Regions from separate parts of the Burkholderia cepacia complex sp. TUM26381 genome, predicted to be linked through region 2. Evidence: predicted binding sites of a transcription regulator. Region 2 holds the regulator's gene; the other holds the start of a gene.
What was found. Region 2 encodes FNR, which switches genes on or off when oxygen is low (the NO sensors DNR and NnrR bind a similar motif). Its sites were predicted from a motif close to TTGATNNNNATCAA; they were not measured.

Region 1 (11,970 bases), on a different replicon from region 2:
CGCTGCTCGAACTGTCGAACGGCCCGACGCTCGCGTTCAAGGACATGGCGATGCAGCTGCTCGGCAACCTGTTCGAGTACACGCTCGCGAAGCACGGTGAAGCGCTGAACATCCTCGGGGCGACGTCGGGCGACACGGGTAGCGCGGCCGAGTACGCGATGCGCGGCAAGGCCGGCGTGCGCGTGTTCATGCTGTCGCCGCACAAGAAGATGAGCGCGTTCCAGACGGCACAGATGTTCAGCCTGCAGGATCCGAACATCTTCAACCTCGCGGTCGAAGGCGTGTTCGACGATTGCCAGGACATCGTGAAGGCCGTCTCGAACGATCACGCGTTCAAGGCGCAGCAGAAGATCGGCACGGTCAACTCGATCAACTGGGCACGCGTCGTCGCACAGGTCGTGTACTACTTCAAGGGCTACTTCGCAGCGACGCAGTCCAACGACGAGCGCGTGTCGTTCACGGTGCCGTCGGGCAACTTCGGCAACGTCTGCGCGGGCCACATCGCGCGGATGATGGGGCTGCCGATCGCGAAGCTCGTGGTCGCGACCAACGAGAACGACGTGCTCGACGAGTTCTTCCGTACGGGCGCGTATCGCGTGCGCAGCGCCGAGAACACGTATCACACCAGCAGCCCGAGCATGGACATCTCGAAGGCGTCGAACTTCGAGCGCTTCGTGTTCGACCTGCTCGGCCGCGATCCGGCGCGCGTGATGCAGCTGTTCCGCGATGTCGAGGAGAAGGGCGGTTTCGATCTCGCGGCGAGCGGCGATTTCGCGCGCGTCGCCGAGTTTGGCTTCGTGTCGGGCCGCAGCGGCCACACCGACCGGATCGCGACGATCCGCGACGTGTTCTCGCGCTACGACACGATGATCGATACGCACACGGCCGACGGCGTGAAGGTCGCACGCGAACATCTGGACGCAGGCGTGCCGATGGTCGTGCTCGAGACGGCTCAGCCGATCAAGTTCGGCGAGACGATCCGTGAAGCGCTCGATCGCGAGGCCGAGCGGCCGGCCGCATTCGACGGGCTCGAGGCGCTGCCGCAGCGCTTCGAGGTCGTGAAGGCCGACGCGCAGCAGGTGAAGGACTTCATCGTCGCGCACACGGGCGCATGACGCACGGCCGGGCCCGCGGGCCCGGCGGCGCAGGACGGCCGGAATGCCGATTCGTCGAACGGATCGGGGTTCCGGCCGTTTCGTTTGGCGCCCGGGCATTGCCTGTCGCGCGAAACAAGTGCCAGACCCGCACGTTCGCACCGATCACAGTTTTCGCATGTCCGCCATATCGCGCGCCCGTGCGGCGGCGTCGCTACAATGACGTATTGACTCCAACGATCCCCGATTCCATCGATGTCGAACCCGAATCCCGCGGCGCCGCGCGCGCCGATGCTGTCGACCGCCGAGGCGCTCGCCGCGCTGCTCGATGCCGCGAAGCCGCTGCCCGGCGCGGAAACCGTCGCCACGCTCGATGCGCTCGGCCGCGTGCTGGCAGCCGACGTGAGCTCGCCGCTCGACGTGCCGCCGATGCATACCAGCGCGATGGACGGCTATGCGGTGCGCGTCGCCGACCTGCTGCACGGCGATCGGCGGTTGCCGGTGTCGCAGCGCATTCCGGCCGGTCATCCGGCTCAAGCGCTCGCGGCCGGCACGGCCGCGCGGATCTTCACCGGTGCGACGGTGCCGCCCGGCGCGGACGCGGTGGTGATGCAGGAGCAGGCGTCGGCCGACGGCGACGCGGTCGAGATCCTGCACACGCCGAAGGCCGGCGAGTGGATCACCGCGCAGGGCGCCGACATCCGGCAAGGGTCGGTGATCCTGCCGGCCGGCACGCGGCTCACGCCGCAGGCGCTCGGCCTGGCCGCATCGGTCGGCTGCGCGCAGCTGTCGGTTGCGCGGCGGATTCGCGTCGCGGTGTTCTTCACCGGCGACGAACTGACGATGCCCGGCGAGCCGCTGAAGCCCGGCGCGATCTACAACTCGAACCGTTTCACGCTGCGCGGGCTGCTGGAGCGACTCGGCTGCCACGTGACCGACTACGGGATCGTGCCCGATTCGCTTGCCGCGACACGCGACACGCTGCGCGAGGCCGCGCGCGATCACGACGTGATCCTGACGAGCGGCGGTGTATCGGTCGGAGAAGAGGATCACGTGAAGCCGGCCGTCGAGTCCGAAGGGCGGCTCGCGCTGTGGCAGATCGCGATGAAGCCCGGCAAGCCGCTCGCGTACGGCGCGGTGCGCCGCGGCGACGCGCGCGCCGATGCGCACTTCATCGGGCTGCCCGGCAACCCCGTTTCGAGCTTCGTCACGTTCCTGCTGTTCGTGCGGCCGTTCCTGCTGCGCCTGTCCGGCGTGCGCGACGTCGCGCCGCGCGCGCTGTCGCTGCGGGCGGACTTCTCGCAGAGCAAGGGCGACCGGCGCAACGAATTCCTGCGTGCGCGGGTCAACGCGGCGGGCGGCCTCGACCTGTTCCCGAACCAGAGCTCGGCGGTGCTGACGTCGACGGTCTGGGGCGACGGCCTGATCGACAATCCGCCACAGCACGCGATCAGCGCGGGCGAGACCGTGCGTTTCATTCCGTTTTCCGAACTGCTGTCGTAACGCGACGGCTTCCCGAACCATGAAGATTCAGCTGAAATTTTTTGCAAGCGTGCGCGAGGCACTGGGCGTCGCCGACGAAGAGGCAAACGTGCCGGACAGCGTGACGACCGTCGGCGACGTGCGCGCATGGCTGCGCGTGCGCGGCGGCGCGTGGGCCGAGACGCTCGCCGAAGGGCGCGCGCTGCGCATGGCGTGCAACCACGAGATGACCGATCCCGACACGCGGCTCACCGAAGGCTGCGAGGTCGCGTTCTTTCCGCCGGTGACGGGCGGTTGAGCTTTGCATGGGATCCGAGCAAGCGCTCAAGCGCTCACTCTGGTCGACAGGGGCAGATGATGGCAACAGTACGAGTCCAGGCCGGCGATTTCGATCTGAACGCCGAAGTCGCGGCATTGCGCGCGCGCAACCCGAAGATCGGCGCGGTGGCGTGCTTCGTCGGCACGGTGCGCGACCTGAACGAAGGCGATTCGGTCGCCGCGATGGAGCTCGAGCACTATCCGGGGATGACCGAGAAGGCGCTCGAGAAGATTGCGGCCGAGGCCGGCCGGCGCTGGCCGGGCATCGACGTCGCGATCGTGCATCGCGTCGGCAAGCTGCTGCCGCTCGACCAGATCGTGATGGTCGCGACGGTCGCGTCGCACCGCGGCGATGCGTTCGCGTCGTGCGAGTTCGTGATGGACTATCTGAAGACCGAAGCGCCGTTCTGGAAGAAGGAAACGACGCCGGACGGCGAGCGCTGGGTCGATGCGCGCAGTACCGACGACGCTGCGCTCGCGCGCTGGGGCGTCGAGTCGGGCAACACGCCGCGCTGAGCGCGGCATCCGGGCAGGCGGTGCGGCCATGTGCCGCAGGTGGCGTTGCCGCCGGGCGTCGCGTATCGCCGTCGGTTACGCGTCCGGATCGATGCTGCGCCCGATGATCTTCGTCGGAAACGGTTCGCCGCGGGCGCGCGACGGCGGCGCGTGCGGATCGTCCCCCGCGTCGCGGCGGCGCGGCGCGATCGCGTCGAGCAGCGCCTGCTGCTCGGGCGGAATCTGATAGTCCCAGCCGAACCGGCTCAACTGCAGGCTCTGCGCGATCCGCAGTGCGGGCTCCATGAAGCGGATCGCCGCGGGCGGCGCGTAGCGCGTCTCGACGGTCTTCAGGAACAGCGCCAGCCAGCGGCTGAAATGGGCCGGCTCGATCCCGTCGAGCGGCTGATGCGCCTGCTGCACGTTGCCGCGATACCCCTTGGTGCCGAGCACGAGGCTCGACCAGAACGTCACCATCTTCGGCAGGTGGTCGTCCCAGCGGCCGGCCAGCTTCGCGTCGAACACGGGCCCCAGTAGCGGATCGGCGCGCGCGCGATCGTAGAACGCGTAGACGAGTTCGCGGATGTTGTCTTCGGTCGGCTCGGCGTCGCGAGGGCGCGCCGGTGCGGTTTCGGGCGAGGCAGGCAGGGCAGTCATGGCAAAAAGGGCGGGTAGATCGGGGCGGCGACGGGCGGTAGCGTGGTGATCGGGGAGGACGCCGGTCGGATTTTGACGCAGAATAGCGTCCAATACCCCCTGAAAAACGTGTAACTGTCACGCATCTTATTGCGCGCACGCGATCCCGGCAACCCGGGGTGGCGGAACGGGGCCGTCAGCCGGCCCCGCGTGCATCGCGGTCGGCCCGGTTCACGTTATCGGGGCACGATCGATCATTTCCGTATTCGCCCATGAGACTCACTGACTACACCGACTATTCGCTGCGCGTGATGCTGTACCTTGCCGTGCGCGGCGAGGGGCTCGCGACGATCCAGGAGATCTCGGATGCCTACGGTATCTCGAAGAACCATCTGATGAAAGTCGTGCAGCAGCTCGGCGAGCTGGGATGGGTCGACACCGTGCGCGGCCGCAATGGCGGGCTGCGGCTGTTCCCCGAATCGCTGCAACTGACGGTCGGCGAGGTCGTGCGTGCGACCGAGAACGACTTTGCGCTGGTCGGCTGCTTTTCGGCTGACGGCAGCGACTCGCGCGGCTGCGTGATCGAGCCGCAGTGCCGACTGAAGGGCGTGCTGGCGGCCGCGCGCGATGCCTTTTTCGCCGAACTCGATCGTCACACGCTAGGCGAACTGGCCGAGCCCGCGTCGCCGCTCGTGGCGCTGCTCGGCATCCGTCCGGTCGCGCTCGTGCGTGCCGCAACGTCGCCGGACGAAGCGCCGGCAGTCGCCGAACCGCCGTCCAAGACGCACTGACACGCGGGAGCCGCGCCCCGCGCGCCGACCGCGGCCCGTCCCCGGGCCACTTCCAGTCTATCCAGCAATTTTTGCGCTGAATCAACCCGAATTTCGCTTGAAAGCCGCATAACCATCCTCATCTTGGTGTTAATCGAAAATTGGAGGTCTCGACTAAATGAGAATCGACAAGCTCACCACCAAGTTCCAGGAAGCACTCGCGGACGCGCAAAGCCTCGCGGCAGGCCGCGACAATCAATACATCGAACCCGTTCACGTCCTCGCGGCGCTGGTCGCGCAGCACGACGGTTCCGCCCGCTCGCTGATGTCGCGCGCGGGTGTTCACGTGCAGGCGCTGCAAGGCGCGCTGAACGAAGCCATTTCGCGCCTGCCGCAAGTGACGGGCACGGGCGGCGACATCCAGATCGGCCGTGAACTGGCCGGGCTGCTGAATCAGGCCGACAAGGAAGCGCAGAAGCTCAACGACACGTTCATCGCGAGCGAAATGTTCCTGCTCGCCGCGTCCGACGACAAGGGCGAGGCCGGCAAGCTCGCGCGTCAGCACGGCCTCACGCGCAAGGCGCTCGAAGCCGCGATCGCCGCGGTGCGCGGCGGCTCGCAGGTGCACAGCCAGGACGCGGAAAGCCAGCGCGAAGCGCTGAAGAAATACACGGTCGACCTGACCGAGCGCGCCCGTGCGGGCAAGCTCGACCCGGTGATCGGCCGCGACGACGAAATCCGCCGCTCGATCCAGATCCTGCAGCGCCGCACGAAGAACAACCCGGTGCTGATCGGCGAGCCGGGCGTCGGCAAGACCGCGATCGTCGAAGGGCTCGCGCAACGGATCGTCAACGGCGAGGTGCCGGAGACGCTGAAGGGCAAGCGCGTGCTGTCGCTCGACATGGCCGCGCTGCTCGCCGGTGCGAAGTACCGCGGCGAATTCGAGGAGCGCCTGAAGGCGGTGCTCAGCGACATCGCGAAGGACGAAGGCCAGACGATCGTCTTCATCGACGAAATCCACACGATGGTCGGCGCGGGCAAGGCCGAAGGCGCGATGGATGCGGGCAACATGCTGAAGCCGGCGCTGTCGCGCGGCGAGCTGCACTGTATCGGCGCGACCACGCTCGACGAATATCGCAAGTACATCGAGAAGGACGCCGCGCTCGAGCGCCGCTTCCAGAAGGTGCTCGTCGACGAGCCGAGCGTCGAGGCGACGATCGCGATCCTGCGCGGGCTGCAGGAGAAGTACGAACTGCACCACGGCGTCGACATCACCGATCCGGCGATCGTCGCCGCGGCCGAGCTGTCGCACCGCTACATCACCGACCGCTTCCTGCCCGACAAGGCCATCGACCTGATCGACGAAGCCGCTTCGAAGATCAAGATGGAAATCGATTCGAAGCCCGAAGAGATGGACAAGCTCGACCGTCGTCTGATCCAGCTGAAGATCGAGCGCGAAGCCGTGAAGAAGGAGCAGGACGAAGCGTCGCAGAAGCGCCTGCAGCTGATCGAGGAAGAGATCGATCGCCTTGGCCGCGAGTATGCGGACCTGGAAGAGATCTGGACCGCCGAGAAGGCCGCGGTGCAGGGCAGCGCCCAGCTCAAGGAAGAGATCGAGAAGGTGCGTGCGGACATCGCGCGGCTGCAGCGTGACGGCAAGCTGGAGAAGGTTGCCGAGCTGCAGTACGGCAAGCTGCCGCAGCTCGAGGCGCAGCTGAAGCAGGTCACGCAGGCCGAAGAGCAGGAGCAGCACAACCCGACGCGTCCGCGCCTGTTGCGCACGCAGGTCGGCGCCGAGGAAATCGCGGAAGTCGTGTCGCGTTCGACGGGGATTCCCGTGTCGCGGATGATGCAGGGCGAGCGCGAGAAGCTGTTGCACATCGAGGAAAAGCTGCACGAGCGCGTGGTCGGCCAGCATGAGGCGATCAGCGCGGTGGCCGATGCGATCCGCCGTTCGCGCGCGGGTCTCGCGGATCCGAACCGTCCGTACGGTTCGTTCCTGTTCCTCGGTCCGACGGGGGTCGGCAAGACCGAGCTGTGCAAGGCGCTGGCGTCGTTCCTGTTCGACTCGGAAGAGCACCTGATCCGCATCGACATGAGCGAGTTCATGGAGAAGCACAGCGTCGCGCGGCTGATCGGCGCGCCGCCGGGCTATGTCGGCTACGAGGAAGGCGGCTACCTGACGGAAGCCGTGCGCCGCAAGCCGTACAGCGTGATCCTGCTCGACGAGATCGAAAAGGCGCATCCGGACGTGTTCAACGTGCTGCTGCAGGTGCTCGACGACGGCCGCATGACGGACGGGCAGGGGCGCACGGTCGACTTCAAGAACACGGTCATCGTGATGACGTCGAACCTCGGCTCGCAGGTGATCCAGGCGATGACGGGTGCGCCGCAGGAAGAGATCAAGGACGCGGTGTGGCTCGAGGTGAAGCAGCATTTCCGCCCCGAGTTCCTGAACCGGATCGACGACGTCGTCGTGTTCCATGCGCTCGACCGCAGCAACATCCAGTCGATCGCGAAGATCCAGCTGGCGCGGCTGCACGATCGGCTCGCGAAGCTCGACATGGCGCTCGACGTGTCGGAAGCGGCGCTCGAACAGATCGGGAAGGTCGGCTACGATCCGCTGTTCGGTGCGCGGCCGCTGAAGCGCGCGATCCAGCAGGAGATCGAGAACCCGGTCGCGAAGCTGATCCTCGCGGGCCGCTTCGGTCCGAAGGACGTGATTCCGGTCGACGTCCACGACGGCAAGTTCGTGTTCGACCGCGTCGTGCACTGATCGCCTGCCAGCGGCTGCGTGCCCGGTTCGCGCCGGGCGCGCAAAAACAAACACCCCGCCTTGGCGGGGTGTTTGCTTATGGAGCGGCCGAACGGGCCGCCCGGTAGCGTGGCATGCTTAGCCCTGCTTGTTGCCGCCGAACAGGCCGGCGAGCTGCGACAGCGAGCCGAGCACGTTCGACGTGTCGACCTGTGCCTGGCCGTCGGCCGGCACCGCGCCGTCCGGCGTCGCGTGGTTGACGACGTGCGGCAGCACCTGCGCGAGGACGGTCGACGCCATCGACGGGTCGACGCCGAACTTGCTTGCCAGCGCGCCGATCGCGTCCGAGCCGAGCACGTTCTGCAGCGCATCCGGCGAGATCGGCTGGTTCTGGCCGTTGCCGACCCACGAACCGATGATGTCGCCGGCGCCGCCTGCCTTGAACTTCTCGATCAGGCCGTTCAGGCCGCCCGGCTGGTTGTTGATGAATTCGAGCGCGGTCGTGATCAGCGCGCTTTGCGAGTTGCCGCCTGCCTGGCCGCCGATCAGACCGCCAACGATGTCGAGGAGACCCATGGTTCTTCACCTTCACTGAAAAGGGCGCCGTGACGACGGCGCCCGTTGAACGAATGCCGCGCGCACGCCGTCGCGCGCGCGGCGCACATCAGGCGCCCGACGCCGCGGCGGCGGAGGCTGCCTTGTCCTTCTTGCTCTTCTTCTTCGAACCCTTCGCCGCCTTCGCGGACGACGCCGCGGCCGGCGCGCTCGCGCCCGCGTCGGCGGATGCCGCCGCTGCGGCCGCTGCTTTTTCCTTCTTCGATGCGCGCTTGGCCTTGGCCGGCTTCGCCGCCGCATCCGGTGCGCTGGCCGCCGGGGCCGGCGCTGCAGTCGTCGTGCCGGCCGTCGCGGTCGTGGACGTCGACGCGGTGCCTGCCGTCGTCGTGGCCGGCGTGGTGGCCGGTGCGGTCGCGGCCGGCTTCGACAGCTTCACGCCCTTCGGCGGCGTCGACGAGCCGCCGATCGTCAGGCCGTTTTCCTCCAGATGCCCGACCGATTTCGTGCCGAGGCCCTTCACGCGGTTCGCGAGATCGTCGGCGTCCTTGAACGGGCCGTTCTTGGTGCGTTCGTCGATGATCGCCTTCGATTTCACGGGCCCGAGACCCTTCACGGATTCGAGCGCGGCCTGGTCAGCCGAGTTGACTTCGACGGCCGCGGCAAGGCCGGCGGCGAGCGACAGCGATAGCGCGACGAACAGCATCAGCAGCTTCTTCAGCATGGCAAAGGCTCCCTGGTTCTGACGGATGAATGGCTGTTGCAACGGACGGCGGGGCGAGATCCGGCCGGACGTCGCCGTTAAGCATAGGACAAATGCGTGCCCTTTTTAAGACAGGCTGACTGAATCTTGCTGAAGGCTTGCGGTGCTGTAAAGGCCGAAACCCGTGCCGGGCGCCGATTTTGACCATTCTTTACGGTGTCGCAGGGGGCGCGCCGGGTGTCGTTGCACTGGCCGTTCGAAAGCGCTTGACTTAGAGTTGGCTCTAACTCTTAACCTTGTTTCTGCCATGTCGAAAACCGTATCCAAACCTTCCGCCGCCGGTCCGCTGACGATCGGACAAGTCGCCGAAATTACCGGCTTGTCGACGCATACGCTGCGGTACTACGAGCAGGCCGGGCTGCTGCGCGCGATTTCGCGCACGGCGGCCGGGCACCGGCTTTATGCGCCGGCCGACCTTGACTGGCTGGCCTTCGTGATGCGCCTGAAGGCGACCGGCATGCCGATCGCGCAGATGCAGGAATTCGCGGCGCTGCGTGCGCAAGGCGAGCCGACCTTCGGTGCGCGCCGCAGCCTGCTGGTCACGCATCGCGACGCGGTGCGCGCGCATCTCGCGGAGCTGCAGGCGAGCCTCGACGCGATCAGCGACAAGATCGCGTACTACGAGGCGCAGGAGCGCGAAGCGGAACGACGGGCAAACCCTTCTCACGCTGTATCCGAACAGGACGGACACCATGGAACGACTCGCTGAAGACCGCTACACGCGCGGCTGGAACAAACTGAAGGAAATCGACGGCGAAGTGGGCGAACGCGTGATCGCGGCGCTGGCGCCGATCGCGCCGGATTTCGGGCGGCTGCTGGTCGAGTTCAGCTTCGGCGACATCTACAGCCGGCCGCAGCTCGATCTGAAAGCGCGCGAAATCGCGACAATCGCGGCGCTGGCCGCGCTCGGCAACGCGCAGCCGCAGTTGAAGGTGCATATCGAGGCCGCGCTGAACGTCGGCTGCACGCGCGAAGAGATCGTCGAGGTGTTCATGCAGATGGCCGTCTACGCGGGTTTCCCGGCCGCGCTCAACGCGCTGTTCGCCGCGCACGAGGTGTTCACGCGGCGCGACGAAGCGGCCGGCGAGGCCGGACAGGCGAACCAAGCGGCCGGGCAGGCTGCATGACCGCGGTCGCGCTCGCGCATCACGCGCGATGCGGCGCGACGATCCGGTGCTTCGCGATGCGCCGGTACAGCGTCGCGCGCGACATGCCGAGCGCCTTGGCGGCCGCGTCGGGCCGCCAGCGGTGCGCGGTGAGCGCCGCGACGATGCGGCCGCGTTCGTCGTCGGGCAGCGCACCCGACGGGGCGGCGCCGAGTTGCGCGGCGATGTCGGCGGGCAGGTCGCGCCGCGTCACGCGCGCGGCGTCGCACACCGCGCACGCATAGCGCAGCACGTTGCGCAGTTGCCGCACGTTGCCGGGCCACGCGTACGCCGCGAGCTGTTCGGCGAGCGTCGGATCGAGCGTGAGCACGTGGCCGGTCGCCTGCGCTTCCTCGGCGAACACGGTGGCAATCACGTCGCGCACGTCCGCGCGTGCGCGCAGCGGCGGCAGTTCGAACGTCGCGCCGCTCAGCCGGTAATACAGATCTTCGCGGAACGTCCCGTCGGCGACCATCCGCGCGAGATCGCGGTGCGTCGCGCAGATCACGTCGAGATCGACGCGCACGGGCGCATCGCTGCCGAGCGGCACGACTTCACCGTCGGCGAGTACGCGCAGCAGGCGCGTCTGCAACGCGAGCGGCATGTCGCCGATTTCATCGAGAAACAGCGTGCCGCCATCGGCGAGCGCGATCTTGCCGCGTGCGCCGTGCTTGCGCGCGCCGGTGAACGCGCCGGCCGCATAGCCGAACAGTTCGCTCTCGATCAGCGCTTCCGGCAGCGCGCCGCAGTTGACGGCGACGAACGGCCGCGCGCGCCGCGCACCGGCGTCATGGATCGCGCGCGCGAACACTTCCTTGCCCGCCCCGGTTTCGCCGAGCACGAGAATCGGCAGCCGCTTGCTCGCGACGCGCAGCGCGAGTTCCGCCTGTTGTGCGATATGCGAGTCGCTGCTGTGCAGGAACGGCGTCAGCGCGCCGACGTGACGTGGCGCGGCGCCCGCGCGGCGCGATACCGTGCCGGGCTCGCGGCCGGCACGCCGTAGCGGCGCCCGCAAGCGCGCATAGAGCGGGGCGCCCGTCGCGCGCAGCCGTAGCGCGACGATCGCATCGAGCCGCGCGGCGTCACGTAGCGGCATTTCGGTCGCATCGAAGATCTCGTCGATATGGCGCGGCTCGCGCAGTGCGGGCAGTGCGTCGCGCGCCTGACGGTTCGCGGCGACGATGTTGCCGCAGTCGTCGAACGCGATCAGCCACTCCGGCTGCGTTTCGACGTAGTGACGATTCGGATGCCCGAACAAGATCCAGTGCTGCGCGGTGCTGTGCACGAAGTAGCCGTCCTCGATCAGCGCCGCGCTCTGCCGCACGAGCTGGTAGACGAGGCGCTGGCTGTCGCGGCCGTCGGGCGAATGCACGGCCGACGCGTCGAGCACGCCGATCAGTTCGCCGCCCGGCGAGAAGATCGGCGCCGCGCTGCAGGTGAGCGTCGTGAATGCCGCGCGAAAGTGATCGGTCTTGTGCACGGTGATCGGCGCGAGATCGGTCAGCACGCTCGCGACGCCGCAGGTCCCTTCCTCGCTTTCCGACCAGCACGAGCCGATGTGCAGGCCCGCGTGACGGAAGTCGTTGCGGCGCTCGCGGTCGATCCGGTAATCGATCGTCACGCCGTGCGCGTCGGTCAGCATCACGCAGTAGTCGGCGACGCGAATCATGTCGTGCAGCCGCGTCAGGCACTGGCCCGACGCGCGCAGGAAGGCCTCTTCCTTGTCGCGTACTTCGCGCAGCTCGGCCGCGGTCAGCACGCGCGGGCCGATCGACGAAGCGGGGTCGAGACAATAACGCTCCAGCGAGCGTTGCCACGACGACACCAGCCGCTCGGAATCGGCCGGCGCGGGCAGGCGTCCGGCGAGCGCGCCGAGTACACGGTCGGCGTGCTGGGCCTGGGGGACGGCGTAGGGCATGGTCGGCTCCGGTTCCGTACGGCGGGGATATCGATGTCCTTG
Region 2 (11,970 bases):
CATAGTTTTCGGCGAGCGACTGCGCGGCGGCCCGCGAGCGCGTCACGTATTTCAGCTCGGCAAACTTCAGGCGATTGACGAACGGCGAATCGTCCGGCGACGCGTGCAGCATGTTCGTCATGAAGTACGAGAAGTGCTCGGCGCGCCACACGCGTTCGAGGCAGGTCGCCGAATACGTGTCGAGCGGCGTCGCGTCGCCCGTCCGGTAGCGCGCGCCGAGCGCGCGGGACAGCGCGCGGACGTCGGCCACCGCGAGGTTCATCCCCTTCGCGCCGGTCGGCGGCACGATGTGCGCGGCGTCGCCGGCGAGGAACAGGCGTCCGTGCTGCATCGTCTCCGACACGAAACTGCGCATCGGCGTCACGCTCTTCTGCGTGATCCGGCCCTCGGTCGGCGTCCAGCCGGTATCGTTCGAGAAGCGCGTGTGCAGTTCATCCCAGATCCGCGTGTCGGACCATTCGGCCAGGTCCTCGTCCGGCTTGCACTGCAGGTACAGGCGCGTGACCGTCGGCGAGCGCATCGAGAACAGCGCGAAGCCGTTGTCGTGGTGCGCGTACACGAGTTCGTCGAGCGACGGCGCCGCATCGGCGAGGATGCCGAGCCAGGCGAACGGGTAGACGCGCTCGAACGTATTCAGCCGTTCGGCCGGGATCGTCTGGCGTGCGATGCCGTGGAAGCCGTCGCAGCCGGCGACGTAGTCGCAGTCGATGCGGTCGGCGCGGCCGTCCGCGTGCTTGAACGTGACGAACGGGTGCTCGCCTTCGACGTCGTGCAGCGCGACATCGCTGACTTCGAAATGCATCGAATGGCCATGCTCGACGCCGGCCGCGATCAGGTCGCGCACGACTTCGTGCTGGCTGTAGACGGTGATCGCGCGCCCGCCGGTCAGTTCGGACAGGTCGATGCGATGGCGCTGGCCGTCGAACAGCAGTTCGATGCCGTGATGTTCGAGCCCTTCGCGGCGCATCCGGTCGCCGAGACCGGCTTCGTTCAGCGTGTCGACCGTGCCCTGCTCCAGCACGCCGGCGCGGATGCGGTTCTCGCAGTATTCGCGCGAACGCGCTTCGACGAGGATGGAATCGACGCCTTGCAGGCGCAGCAGATGGGACAGCAAAAGGCCGGACGGCCCGGCGCCGATGATCGCGACTTGGGTGCGCATTGTTCGTCTCCTGAACATTAATTCGAATCGTCGAACACATTTGAGCGCTTTCCCGACTATGCGGCAACGCGATTCAGGAGATATGTTGTATACGTTTTGACGATACTGGACCGGCGATGGATACGCTCGATCTGAACCTGATTCCCTACCTCGTCGCGCTCGACGACACCCGCAACGTGAGCCGCGCGGGCGACCTGCTCGGCGTGAGCCAGCCGCGCGTGAGCACCGCGCTCGGCCGGCTGCGCGAGTATTTCGGCGATCCGCTGTTCGTGCGCACGTCGCGCGGGATGGAGCCGACGCCGCGCGCGCTCGCGCTGCTGCCGGCCGCCCGCGATGCCCTCGCGCAGATCGAGCGCGGCCTCGTCGCGCCGCACGACTTCGATCCGGCCGAGAGCACGCATACGTTCTCGATCGCGCTGTCGGACGTCGGCGAGATCGTGTTCCTGCCGAAGCTGCTGCAGGCTTTCGCGACACGCGCACCGCATGCGAACCTGCGTTCGGTCTCGCTCGCGCACGACGAAGTCGGGCGTGGCCTCGAAGCCGGGTCGATCGATCTCGCGGTCGGCTACTTCCCCGACCTCGACGGCAACAACTTCTTCCAGCAGCGGTTGTTCACGCACCGGTTCGTGTGCCTGATGCGGCGCGGCCATCCGTTCGAGCAGGCGCCGCCGTTCACGGTCGAGCAGTTCCTCGCGTGCGGGCACGCGGTGGTGCGCGCCGAAGGCCGCAGCCAGGAGGTGCTCGAGAAATATCTGGCGAAGCAGCGCATGCAGCGCCGCGCGGTGCTCGAGACGCCGCACTTCATGAGCCTGCCGTTCATCCTGAGCCGCACCGACCTGATCGCGACGGTGCCGCACGCGATCGGCTATGCGTATGCGGCCGAGCACGCGTTCATCGTGCCCGTCGAGCCGCCGCTCGCCCTGCCGCGCTTCGACCTGAAACAGCACTGGCATCGCAAGTACCACAACGATCCGCGCACCGCGTGGCTGCGCGGCGTCGTCGCGTCGCTGTTCAACGACGAGCAGGACGAATGGCCGAAGTGACGAAGGGCGAGCGGCAGCCCGCACGCACGACCCGCGAAAGCATGAAACAATGGCCGGATATCCGCCGCCGCTGGCGGCCTTCGATGGAGCCACTACATGGGTAAGGGTAAGAAATCCGCAGTGACCGAGCCGGCCGCATCCCGGCCGAGCCGTGAAGAAGCAGAAGACGCCGTCCGCGTGCTGTTGCGCTGGGCCGGCGACGATCCCGCCCGCGAAGGCCTGATCGATACGCCCGCACGCGTCGTGCGTGCATACGAGCAGTTCTTCGCCGGCTATGCGCTGGAGCCGCGCGACATCCTCGCGCGCACGTTCAGCGAAGTCGACGGTTACGACGAGATGATCGTGCTGAAGGACATCCGCTTCGAGAGCTACTGCGAGCACCACATGGTGCCGATCATCGGCCGCGCGCACGTCGCGTATCTGCCGAACCATCGCGTGGTCGGTATCTCGAAGCTCGCGCGCCTTGTCGACGCATTCGCGAAGCGCCTGCAGATCCAGGAAAAGATGACCGTGCAGATCGCCGATACGCTGTTCGACGTGCTGCAGCCGAAGGGTGTCGGCGTGATCCTCGAAGCCGCGCACCAGTGCATCTCGACGCGCGGCGTGCACAAGCCGGGCGTTGAAATGGTCACGTCGCGCATGCTCGGCACGTTCCGCACCGATCCGTCGACGCGGCGCGAATTCCTGTCGATCGTCGCCAATCCTTCTTCAGTCAACCTGACGAATACCTGATGGCGCAGACGAAGCAAGCGGCGCACGCGCCCGTCGTGCTCGTGACCGGTGCCGCGCGCCGGGCCGGGCGCGCGTTCGCCGAGTATTTCGCGAAGCATGGGTATCGCACCGCGGTGCATTACGATCGTTCGGCCGATGCCGCGCAAGCGGCCGCCCGCGCGATCGCCGAACGCGGGCGCGATTCGGTCGCGCTGCAGGCCGACCTGTCGGATGCCGCACAGATCACCGCGCTGATCGACCAGGTGTATGCGCGCTTCGGGCGCCTCGACGTGCTGGTCAACAACGCGTCGGTGTTCTGGCAGGACCATTTCCCGAGCTTCGACCTCGCGGCGTTCGACCAGGCGTGGGCCGTCAACTGCCGTGCGCCGATCCTGCTCACGCGCGCGTTCTACGAACGGGCGCGTGCGGCCGGCACGCAGGGAGTCGTCGTGAATGTGGTCGACCAGAAGATCAAGGAAAACTTTCATCGCGACCACTTCAGCTACACGGTCGCCAAGGCCGCACTCGGCAACCTCACGCAGATGCTCGCGCTGTCGTCCGCGCCGGTGCTGCGCGTGAATGCCGTATTCCCCGGGCTGATGCTGCCGAGCGACGACCAGACGCAGGCCGACTTCGAACACGCGAGCCGCGCGTCGACGCCGCTCGCGCGCATCGCCGGCCCCGACGACGTCGCGAGCGCGATCCTGCTGCTGACGGGCAATGCGTACAACGGCGTGGATTTCGTTGTGGATGCGGGGCAGAACCTGATCCGCGTCGACCAGGACGTGCTGTACAAGCACCGCTCGCCCGCCGGCAAGCACTGACGCACACGGCACGCGCCCGCGCGAACCGGGCGCGCCGCCGCCCGCCGCCGCATTACGGCTTCTCGGCGCTCCCGCCTTCGCGGACCTTGCCCTGCGCGACGCTCGTGCCGGCCGGCACGCTGTGCGTGAGCCACACGTTGCCGCCGATCACCGAGCCGCGCCCGATCGTCACGCGGCCGAGAATCGTCGCACCCGCATAGATCACCACGTCGTCCTCGACGATCGGGTGCCGGGCATTGCCCTTCACCAGCGCGCCTTCGCCATCGGCCGGGAAACTCTTCGCGCCGAGCGTGACGGCCTGGTACACGCGCACGCGCTCGCCGATGATCGCGGTTTCGCCGATCACGACACCGGTGCCGTGGTCGATGAAGAAGCTCGGGCCGATCTGCGCGCCCGGGTGGATGTCGATGCCGGTGGCCGAGTGCGCGATTTCATTGATGAATCGCGCGAGCAGCGGCACGCCGAGCTGGTGCAGCGCATGCGCGAGCCGGTGGTGCATCATCGCGAGCACGCCGGGGTAGCACAACAGGATCTCGGTGATGTGCTGCGCGGCCGGATCGCCCGCGTACGCGGCCTGGATGTCGCTGACGAGCAGCGCGCGCACCGCCGGCAACTGCCGGCCGAATTCGCGCGCGATCTCGAACGCACGTTCGTCGAGCTCGGCGAACGGCGTATCGGCATGTTCGGGCAGAAACGGCAGCGCTCGGCGGATCTGCTCGGACAGGATGCGCAGCGTGCTTTCGAGCGTGTGGCCGACGTAGTAGTCGACGCTTTCGTCGGTCAGGTCCGGCGCGCCGTAATGCGTCGGAAACATCGACGCGCGCAGGCCGGTCACAATCTTGCAGATCGCATCGCGCGACGGCAGTTCGCGGATGCCGCGCGGATGGCGCGTGCGATGGAGTTCCTCGCGCGACTCGCGCAAGCCGGCAACGATTTCTTCGAGGTCCCACTGACGGACGGGTGATGTCGACATATGCCAATGCAGGCGACCGCGCTCGGTCGCACGGCCGCTAATAAAGTGACGGGTTCCACAAGATTACCGCGTTTTTTGTCCCGGAGCGGTACACCGGGGATCGGCCGGACGGCCGGCGCTGCGCGAGCGCGGCGGCGTCACATCGTGATGCTGCTCGCGTCGATCCATCGCACGGCCCAGTCGCGTGCGTGCGCGATTGCGTCGCCTTCGTCGTTGAACTGGAGCTCGATCGGGAAAAAACGGTTCGCAACGAGTTCCCCGTCGCTCGATCGGGAGATCACGACGTAGGGTTTGAACGAACCATCGCTGGCGCGCGCGGGCGCGCAGTTCAACAGATAACCGCGGTGCGTGAAGGCAGTAGTCGCTTGCATGAATCCGCCACCTCTAGTCCCTTGCTTTGTTGTTCACTACCCGTCTTTAAGGGTGCTGCGGCGCCCCGGCGCGGGCAGAGGCGGCGAGACTTCATCCCCTGTCGCCGCTTCGCAGGAAAAGAATCATACTCTGTAGAAAACGCGTCTTCTAGCTGAAATAAATCATGACAAATCAGTGCGCGTCGCGCGACCGCGGCGATCGCCCGCGCGCCTTTTCCCGTCGTGCCCGGAACGGGATTTGCTTCGATCCGGAGCGTTTCGCCGCCAGGAGAGCCGCGATGGAATCATCCGGTCAAACAGGTCGTGTACGTCCGCGCAGCATCGAGCTCGACAACGACGACACGCACGACAGCACGGTCGACACCGACGGCAAAAATCGCGAAGCGTCGCGCCTCGCCGGCGGCGGGCCGTTCTCGCCCGACCAGATCACGGGCAGCAACGCCTCGCTCGTCAACGCGATGCCGGAAGCCGGCGACGGCTTCGCCGGTTTCGACAGCCGCCCCGGCGGCAACCACCCGGCGTTCGCACTGCGCGCGGGCTACATGGTGGTCGAGAAAGGCTTCGACGCGCCATCGCCCGGCGATGCGTGGTTCGGCCCCGTTCACAGGATGTACGGCAGCACGTACTGGCCCGGCCACGGACGGCGGCCGGAACGCATCATCGAGCTGACGGCCGTGCCGAGCCAGCCGGGCGTTTGAATCGGTCGTTCGTTTGCGGAGCGGCACCGGTCGACGACCGATGCCGACGGGTCGGCGCGTGCGACCGACGCACGAGTGAACGATTTCACGCATCGGCGTCGACGGTTTCATGCATGCCGCACATCGTGCCGATGCCGTTGCGTTGATCGAAGTCATGTCGAAACGGCGCAGTTGCGATTGAATGGCGATGCGTGCGGTGCATCGATGTGCCGGTCGCGCACGGTCGATGCGCGTACCCACGCAACGCATCACGTCGCTGCGTGCATCTGCGCTCCGCCGCCGGCGCGAACAGCGGCATCGATCCAGCCACGCGCCACATCTCGCGCGGTGCAGCATGCGCCGCGCGCATGGCCGTTCGCCGCTGCAACAGACGCGATGCGACCACGCGACCCGACGGGCACCTCGCTGCAAAGTCCCCGCCGTTGGTTTACTCTGCCTCGCAGCATTGCGCATTGCCCAGCCTGATCGGCCATCCGGCCGACTTCGTTTCAACCCGCCACTCGGAGACACTATGTACAAGCGTATTCTGGTTGCCGTCGACGGCAGCGACACGTCCCGCCATGCGTTCGATGCCGCACTGGCGCTCGCGAAAGCGCACGGCGCCGAGCTGCAGCCGTTCTACGTCGTCGAGAACGCCGCGATCTACTACAACGTGCCCGGCTACGATCCGTCCGTGCTGCGCGATCAGCTCGTCGCACAGGGCAACGAACTCGCTCGGGATTTCTCGAAGCTGATGCAGGCAGCCGGCGTGAAGGGCGAAACGCGGCTGAACGAAGCGACGTCGCTCAACGATGTCTCGTCGCTGATCCTCGACGGCGCAACAGCGTTCGGCGCCGATCTGCTCGTGCTCGGCACGCACGGCCGCCGCGGGTTCCGCCGCCTCGTGCTCGGCAGCATCGCCGAACAATGCGTGCGGCACGCGACGCTGCCCGTGCTGTTGATTCCGGCGGCCGCGAACGTCGACGAACAGGCCGCCTGAACGCCATCCGGCAGGCGCCACCGGTCGCGACGTTTTGTCACCCGACAGCGGCAACTTGCGGTGGGACAATGATTCCGTCGATTCAACGCCGGAGTAAACGATCATGCTGACGCCCGTCGCCACACGTCCCGCCGCCACGCCTCATGCCGGTAGCTGGGCTCCTCGCCAGGCCGCGCACTGCTCGTCGTGCGCAATGCGGCACCTGTGCATGCCGCAGGGCCTGGCACCTGAAGCACTCAGTCGCCTCGAGTCGGTCATCTGCGCAGCGCGCCCCGTGAAGCGCGGTGAAGCGCTGTTCCGCGAAGGCGACGCATTCGACAACCTGTATGCCGTGCGCTCGGGTTCGCTGAAAACCGTCGCGACGCGCCATGACGGCCGCGAACAAGTCACGGGCCTGCATCTTGCCGGTGAAGCGCTCGGCCTCGACGGCATCTGCGACGATGCCCATCCGCGCACCGCGGTCGCGCTGGAAGACAGCTCCGTCTGCGTGATCCCGTACAGCGCGCTGAAGACCCTGTGCTCGGAAGCCGGCTCGATGCAGCTGCGCATGCACAAGCTGATGAGCGAACAGATCGTGCGCGAAACGTCGCAAACGATGCTGCTCGGTTCGCTGAATGCCGAAGAGCGCGTCGCCGCGTTCCTGCTCGACGTCTCGTCGCGTTACCTGAAGCGCGGGTACTCGCCGTCGGAATTCAACCTGCGGATGACGCGCGAAGACATCGGCAGCTATCTCGGCATGACGCTCGAAACGGTCAGCCGCACGCTGTCCAAGTTCCAGAAGCGCGGCCTGATCGAAATGCAGGGCCGCCACGTGCAGATCGTCGACTTCGACGGCCTGCATCAGGTCTGATCCTGCGCGGCGCGCGCGGTTCGCGCGCCGCCTGCATCGCATCCCGAATCAATCGAGAAACAGTGCGGCGCGCGTCTTCAGCGCCGCGCTGAAATCGTCGAGCCAGCCGATCGACAGACGCCAGCTCTGCCAGTAGAGATCGATGTCGATGGTCCGCCCGCGCGACATGTCCACGAGCTCACCCGCCGCCAGTTGGCGATCGACCATCCGGTCCGGGCACATCCCCCATCCCAACCCCGTTTCGCATGCGCGCAGATAGCCTGCGACGTGCGGTATCCAGTGCTGCGGCGGATCGAGATCCGCGCGCGTCACGCGCCGGATGAAACGCGCCTGCAGCCCGTCCTTCGGATTGAACATCACGCACGGCGCGCGGCGCAGCGCATCGCGCGTGATGCCCGCACCGAAATAGCGTTCGTAAAACGCCGGCGAGCACACCGCGCGATAGCGGATCCGCCCGAGCCGCTCCGACCGGCATCCCTGGATCGGCTCCGCCTGCGCGGTCACCGCGCCCTGCACGCTGCCGTCGCGAATGCGCGACGCCGTGTAATCCTGGTCGTCGATCACGAGGTCGAGCAATGTCTCGCGCTCCGTGCAAAACGGCCCGACCGCATCGATGAACCACGTCGCGACGCTGTCGTCGTTGACGGCCACGCGCAACGTCGGCCATGCACTCGCGATCTGGCCCGGCAGCGCCGGCATCCGGCCGCCCAGTTCGGCTTCCAGCAGTTGCACGCGCTCGGTGTGCCGGCACAGCAGCGCGCCCGACGTCGTCGCGACGCACGGCTGCCCGCGCTTGACGAGCACGCTGCCAACCCGTTCCTCCAGCAGCTTCACGCGCTGCGACACGGCCGACGGCGTGACATTCAGCTCCTTGGCCGCCCGCTCGAACGAACCGTGCCGGATCACGGCTGCGAGGGCATCGAGCAACGCGTAGTCGAGCATTAGATTTCCTTAATCTGCATTAGGTGATTTAGCTTCTCTTATCTTCATGCTGACCGCAGACTAGCGCTACCCGATTCATTCGTCTACTGCTTCTAACGCTGCCCATCATCATGAACTGGCTCGCTTTCTCCCACGGCGCCGCCCTGTGCGGATCGCTCATCGTCACCATCGGCGCACAGAATGCGTTCGTGCTCCGTCAGGGCATCATGCGCTCGCATGTCGGCAAGATCGTGCTGCTGTGCGCGGCGTCCGACATGATCCTGATCGGCGCGGGGGTCGGCGGCGCATCGGTACTCGTCGAGCGCTATCCGGCCTTCGTTCACGCGGTGCTGTATGTCGGCCTCGCCTATCTCGCGTGGTTCGGCATCAATGCGCTGCGCCGTGCGTTCAAGCCGGGCCACGAAACGCTCGACGTGCGCGGCGACGCGGTCGCGCCGCCGCCGCAGAGCGGGCTCTCGATCGTGCTGATGACCCTCGCGTTCACGTGGCTCAACCCGCACGTCTATCTCGACACGTTCCTGCTGATCGGCACGGCCGGCGCGCGCGAGCCGGAAGGCGCGCGGCTCGCGTTCGCGATCGGCGCGATGACGGTCAGCGTCGTATGGTTCCTCGGGCTCGGATACGGGGCGCGATTGCTGGCGCCGTGGTTCCGCAAGGCGATGGCGTGGCGCGTGCTGGATGGTGCGATCGGCAGCATGGTGCTGTTTCTCGCGGCGGTGCAGTTGCGGTAGGGAAAGGGGTGTCGCGGCAGATCCGGTCTGCCGCGACCTCAGGTCAACCGTTCGCGATAGCGAACGGCATCGCGCTCGGCATCAGGCCGTCGATGCCGCGTCAGGCAGCGCGCCGCCGGTCATCGCAGGCTGGTTGCTCGCGAGCTGAGGCTCGTTGGCCGCCATCGGATCCTTCTGTTTGGCCGGATCGGCCTTGGCCACCCGCGTGTCGGCATGCTCGGCCTTGTCACCTTCGTAGCGCCAGTACAGGTACTTCTGGGCGCGTTTGCCCATGAAGTACTGGCGGTTGACCGACCAGCGGCTCGATTCGGCAAAGCCGACGTGACCGTCATCCATCTGTTTCTTGAACCCGGCAATCGAGTCGTGCACGTAATGGTCGAAGAACCGGTCGAACGTCGCGCGTGCCGCGGGATCGATGCCGCCCAGCCAGTTGCCCTTGACCCGCGTGGCCGCATCGATGGCCTTGTGCTGCTCCGATACGTAGCTCGTGAAGTAGCCGCCGGCGTCCTCGCGGATGCTTTCGGCGTCGTCGTTCCATTCGCTGTCGGTAGTGGCCATGTACGAATTCACGCCGCCCGGCGGCTTCAGCCGACCGTCGTGCAGGCGCCGGCTGCGGCTGGCACGCCACTGGTAGTAGCGATTCATGTGCCAGATGATCTGGGGTTCGAGCCTGTCGCTATTCGGCGCCATGCCCGCGCGCTTCTCGTTGCCCTGGCCCATGTACATGTTCCAGGCTGCCTCCAGGTCCTTGGAAATCTCGAACAGTTGCCCCGCGCTCGCCATGACTTCTTGCGGCGAACGGAACGGCACGCCGGCCTTCCATCCCTCGATATAGAGGTTGTTCAACGCGACGTTGGCCAGCTCGTTGGTGCGCCCCTCCTGGTAATCGCGCTCGTACCCGCCGCCCACGTCCGAGTGCATGCCCGGGTAGTACACCTCGCGGCAGTTCCCCGGAACCATCTGGTCCTCGCGCACCGAATCGCCGGGGAATTTCTCCCGGACTTCCTGCGACGCCACATAGTGAACGCACTGCCGCACGTAGCCCGGAATGCGGATATCGTTCGCCCACTCTGCATGGCCGCCTTTGTCGAGACCACGCAACACGCCACCGGCAATCGTCCCGAAGAACGGCCCGAGGATCGGCTGAACGAGGGTCGGCGCCTTCTTTTCGAGGCGGCTGCCACCAAAGCCCGTCGACGACACCGTATCGAGAATTCCCAGGAAATAGACGACCAGTTCGGGACGATGCCCCTTCATGTTCTTCTTGTTCCACCAAAGCCGCCCACCGATATTCTCGGTGAGCTTCTGGGTCAGCATGCGGACGAAGGCACGTGCTTCCGTCGCGCCGCGCGAGAAGCCGAACACGGCCACATTGATCTGGCTCACGGCCGGCATGTGTCGGGTCACGTGCCGATCGAGTTCGTTCAGCATCCATTGGATGCGCAATTCGCCTTTTCGCGCAGCGGCCATACCGAGCGCGTTATCGAGCCCTTTACCGGTGTCACCCACTTTGCTGCACGGTGTACCAACGCCCTCCACGTAGTTGCGGGACGTACGAGGAAACACGTCGTCTTCAGCATGCGCAAACTGCCAGAGCTTGGCGATGTTGCTGTACTTGGTCCGGTTGACGTCCGTCGAACCGCCGCCGTCGGCATCGTAGTTGTTGCCGGTACCATCGAAAAACGCCGTGAACCAAACAGGCTTAGGACATTCCTTGCATTGCTCGATCAGCAGCGGATCGAGCGCTTCCCGCTGCTTGCTCCGGATGGCGTCCTCGGCAGGCGTGATATCGGTGATGCGTCGGATGATGGGGGGATTGCTCATGGCAGATAGGCTCCTGTTCCGGCAATGCGTCCGGCGTCAATTCCATTGCGCCGGCTTCTTGCGGCCGTAGAACGGATTCGGAATTTCCTTCACGCATGCGCGATCCGTCAGCTTGGGCTGGCCGTCCCGCCGGGAAAGCTCGACCTTGGTCGGCGCACGGCCCAGGCTGAAATCCATGTCCCCTTCGACTCGGCCGTCCGGAAAGAAATGCAGCAATACGTTACCGTCCTTGTCCTTGATGGGCGGGCGCGTGATCGTGATTTCGCCCTCGCACCACGCCATCCCGGGCTGGGTTTCGCGATGCGTGTATTCGTCGTAGTTCCGGGACGACGCTTCCATCGCGCGCTTGTCGACCACGCGCTCCCACCACACCTTGAACTTCTTTGGCGTTTTCCAGCGGAAATCCCATGCGAGACTCGGCCGCGACCCCTTGCCGCCGCTCCAGTAGCTCTGCGTCCGCGGCGTCGCCCGCGCACCGTCGACACTCGCGGCATCATCCAGGTTGCCCTGGCCCAGCGGCAGCAGGTAGACCCGGTAAATGTCGTAGTCCGAATAGTTGTACGAGCCGGCCTTGATGATCTCGTAGTTCGGATCGTTCCATTTGGCGGTCGCGCCGGTTCCGAGGCTTTCCGGGCCACTCTCGGCCTTGCTGCACCCTGCCGCAAAGAAAGCCAGAACCGACAGCAGCGTGATCCAGCGGTGTTTCGTTCTCGACATCGTTGTTCTCTCGTGACATCCATTTAGGTGCGCATGACGCCCGTACGACAAACCTGACTCGATCGAGCTCAGCGGCGATGCGCACGGCGTGCGACGACATTCGCGCCAGCCGTCATCCCGCTGCTTCCTGCATCCGCTGCCAGCCCTC

Region 1: a site for FNR is predicted at 4,888-4,901, ahead of clpB (ATP-dependent chaperone ClpB). Genes of this name have one in related genera too.

The regions. Positions count from the first base shown of each region.
Region 1 covers NZ_CM172006.1:2,052,866-2,064,835, reverse strand. Annotated here, with positions in the region: gene thrC (threonine synthase) at 1-1,115, shown strand, start outside; gene ACWMMN_RS09635 (molybdopterin molybdotransferase MoeA) at 1,350-2,597, shown strand; gene moaD (molybdopterin converting factor subunit 1) at 2,617-2,874, shown strand; gene ACWMMN_RS09625 (molybdenum cofactor biosynthesis protein MoaE) at 2,934-3,410, shown strand; gene ACWMMN_RS09620 (group III truncated hemoglobin) at 3,486-4,046, opposite strand; gene ACWMMN_RS09615 (Rrf2 family transcriptional regulator) at 4,298-4,816, shown strand; gene clpB (ATP-dependent chaperone ClpB) at 4,974-7,571, shown strand; gene ACWMMN_RS09605 (YidB family protein) at 7,689-8,126, opposite strand; gene ACWMMN_RS09600 (ComEA family DNA-binding protein) at 8,215-8,826, opposite strand; gene ACWMMN_RS09595 (MerR family transcriptional regulator) at 9,113-9,574, shown strand; gene ACWMMN_RS09590 (carboxymuconolactone decarboxylase family protein) at 9,558-9,992, shown strand; gene ACWMMN_RS09585 (sigma-54-dependent Fis family transcriptional regulator) at 10,012-11,928, opposite strand.
Region 2 covers NZ_CM172007.1:3,347,135-3,359,104, forward strand. Annotated here, with positions in the region: gene pobA (4-hydroxybenzoate 3-monooxygenase) at 1-1,159, opposite strand, end outside; gene ACWMMN_RS31870 (LysR family transcriptional regulator) at 1,276-2,202, shown strand; gene folE (GTP cyclohydrolase I FolE) at 2,299-2,934, shown strand; gene ACWMMN_RS31880 (SDR family oxidoreductase) at 2,934-3,737, shown strand; gene epsC (serine O-acetyltransferase EpsC) at 3,790-4,710, opposite strand; gene ACWMMN_RS31890 (hypothetical protein) at 4,848-5,081, opposite strand; gene ACWMMN_RS31895 (DUF3005 domain-containing protein) at 5,360-5,779, shown strand; gene ACWMMN_RS31900 (hypothetical protein) at 5,865-6,128, opposite strand; gene ACWMMN_RS31905 (universal stress protein) at 6,291-6,758, shown strand; gene fnr (fumarate/nitrate reduction transcriptional regulator Fnr) at 6,862-7,608, shown strand; gene ACWMMN_RS31915 (LysR family transcriptional regulator ArgP) at 7,657-8,550, opposite strand; gene ACWMMN_RS31920 (LysE/ArgO family amino acid transporter) at 8,661-9,281, shown strand; gene ACWMMN_RS31925 (T6SS phospholipase effector Tle1-like catalytic domain-containing protein) at 9,363-11,105, opposite strand; gene ACWMMN_RS31930 (DUF3304 domain-containing protein) at 11,142-11,822, opposite strand; gene ACWMMN_RS31935 (DUF4123 domain-containing protein) at 11,935-11,970, opposite strand, start outside.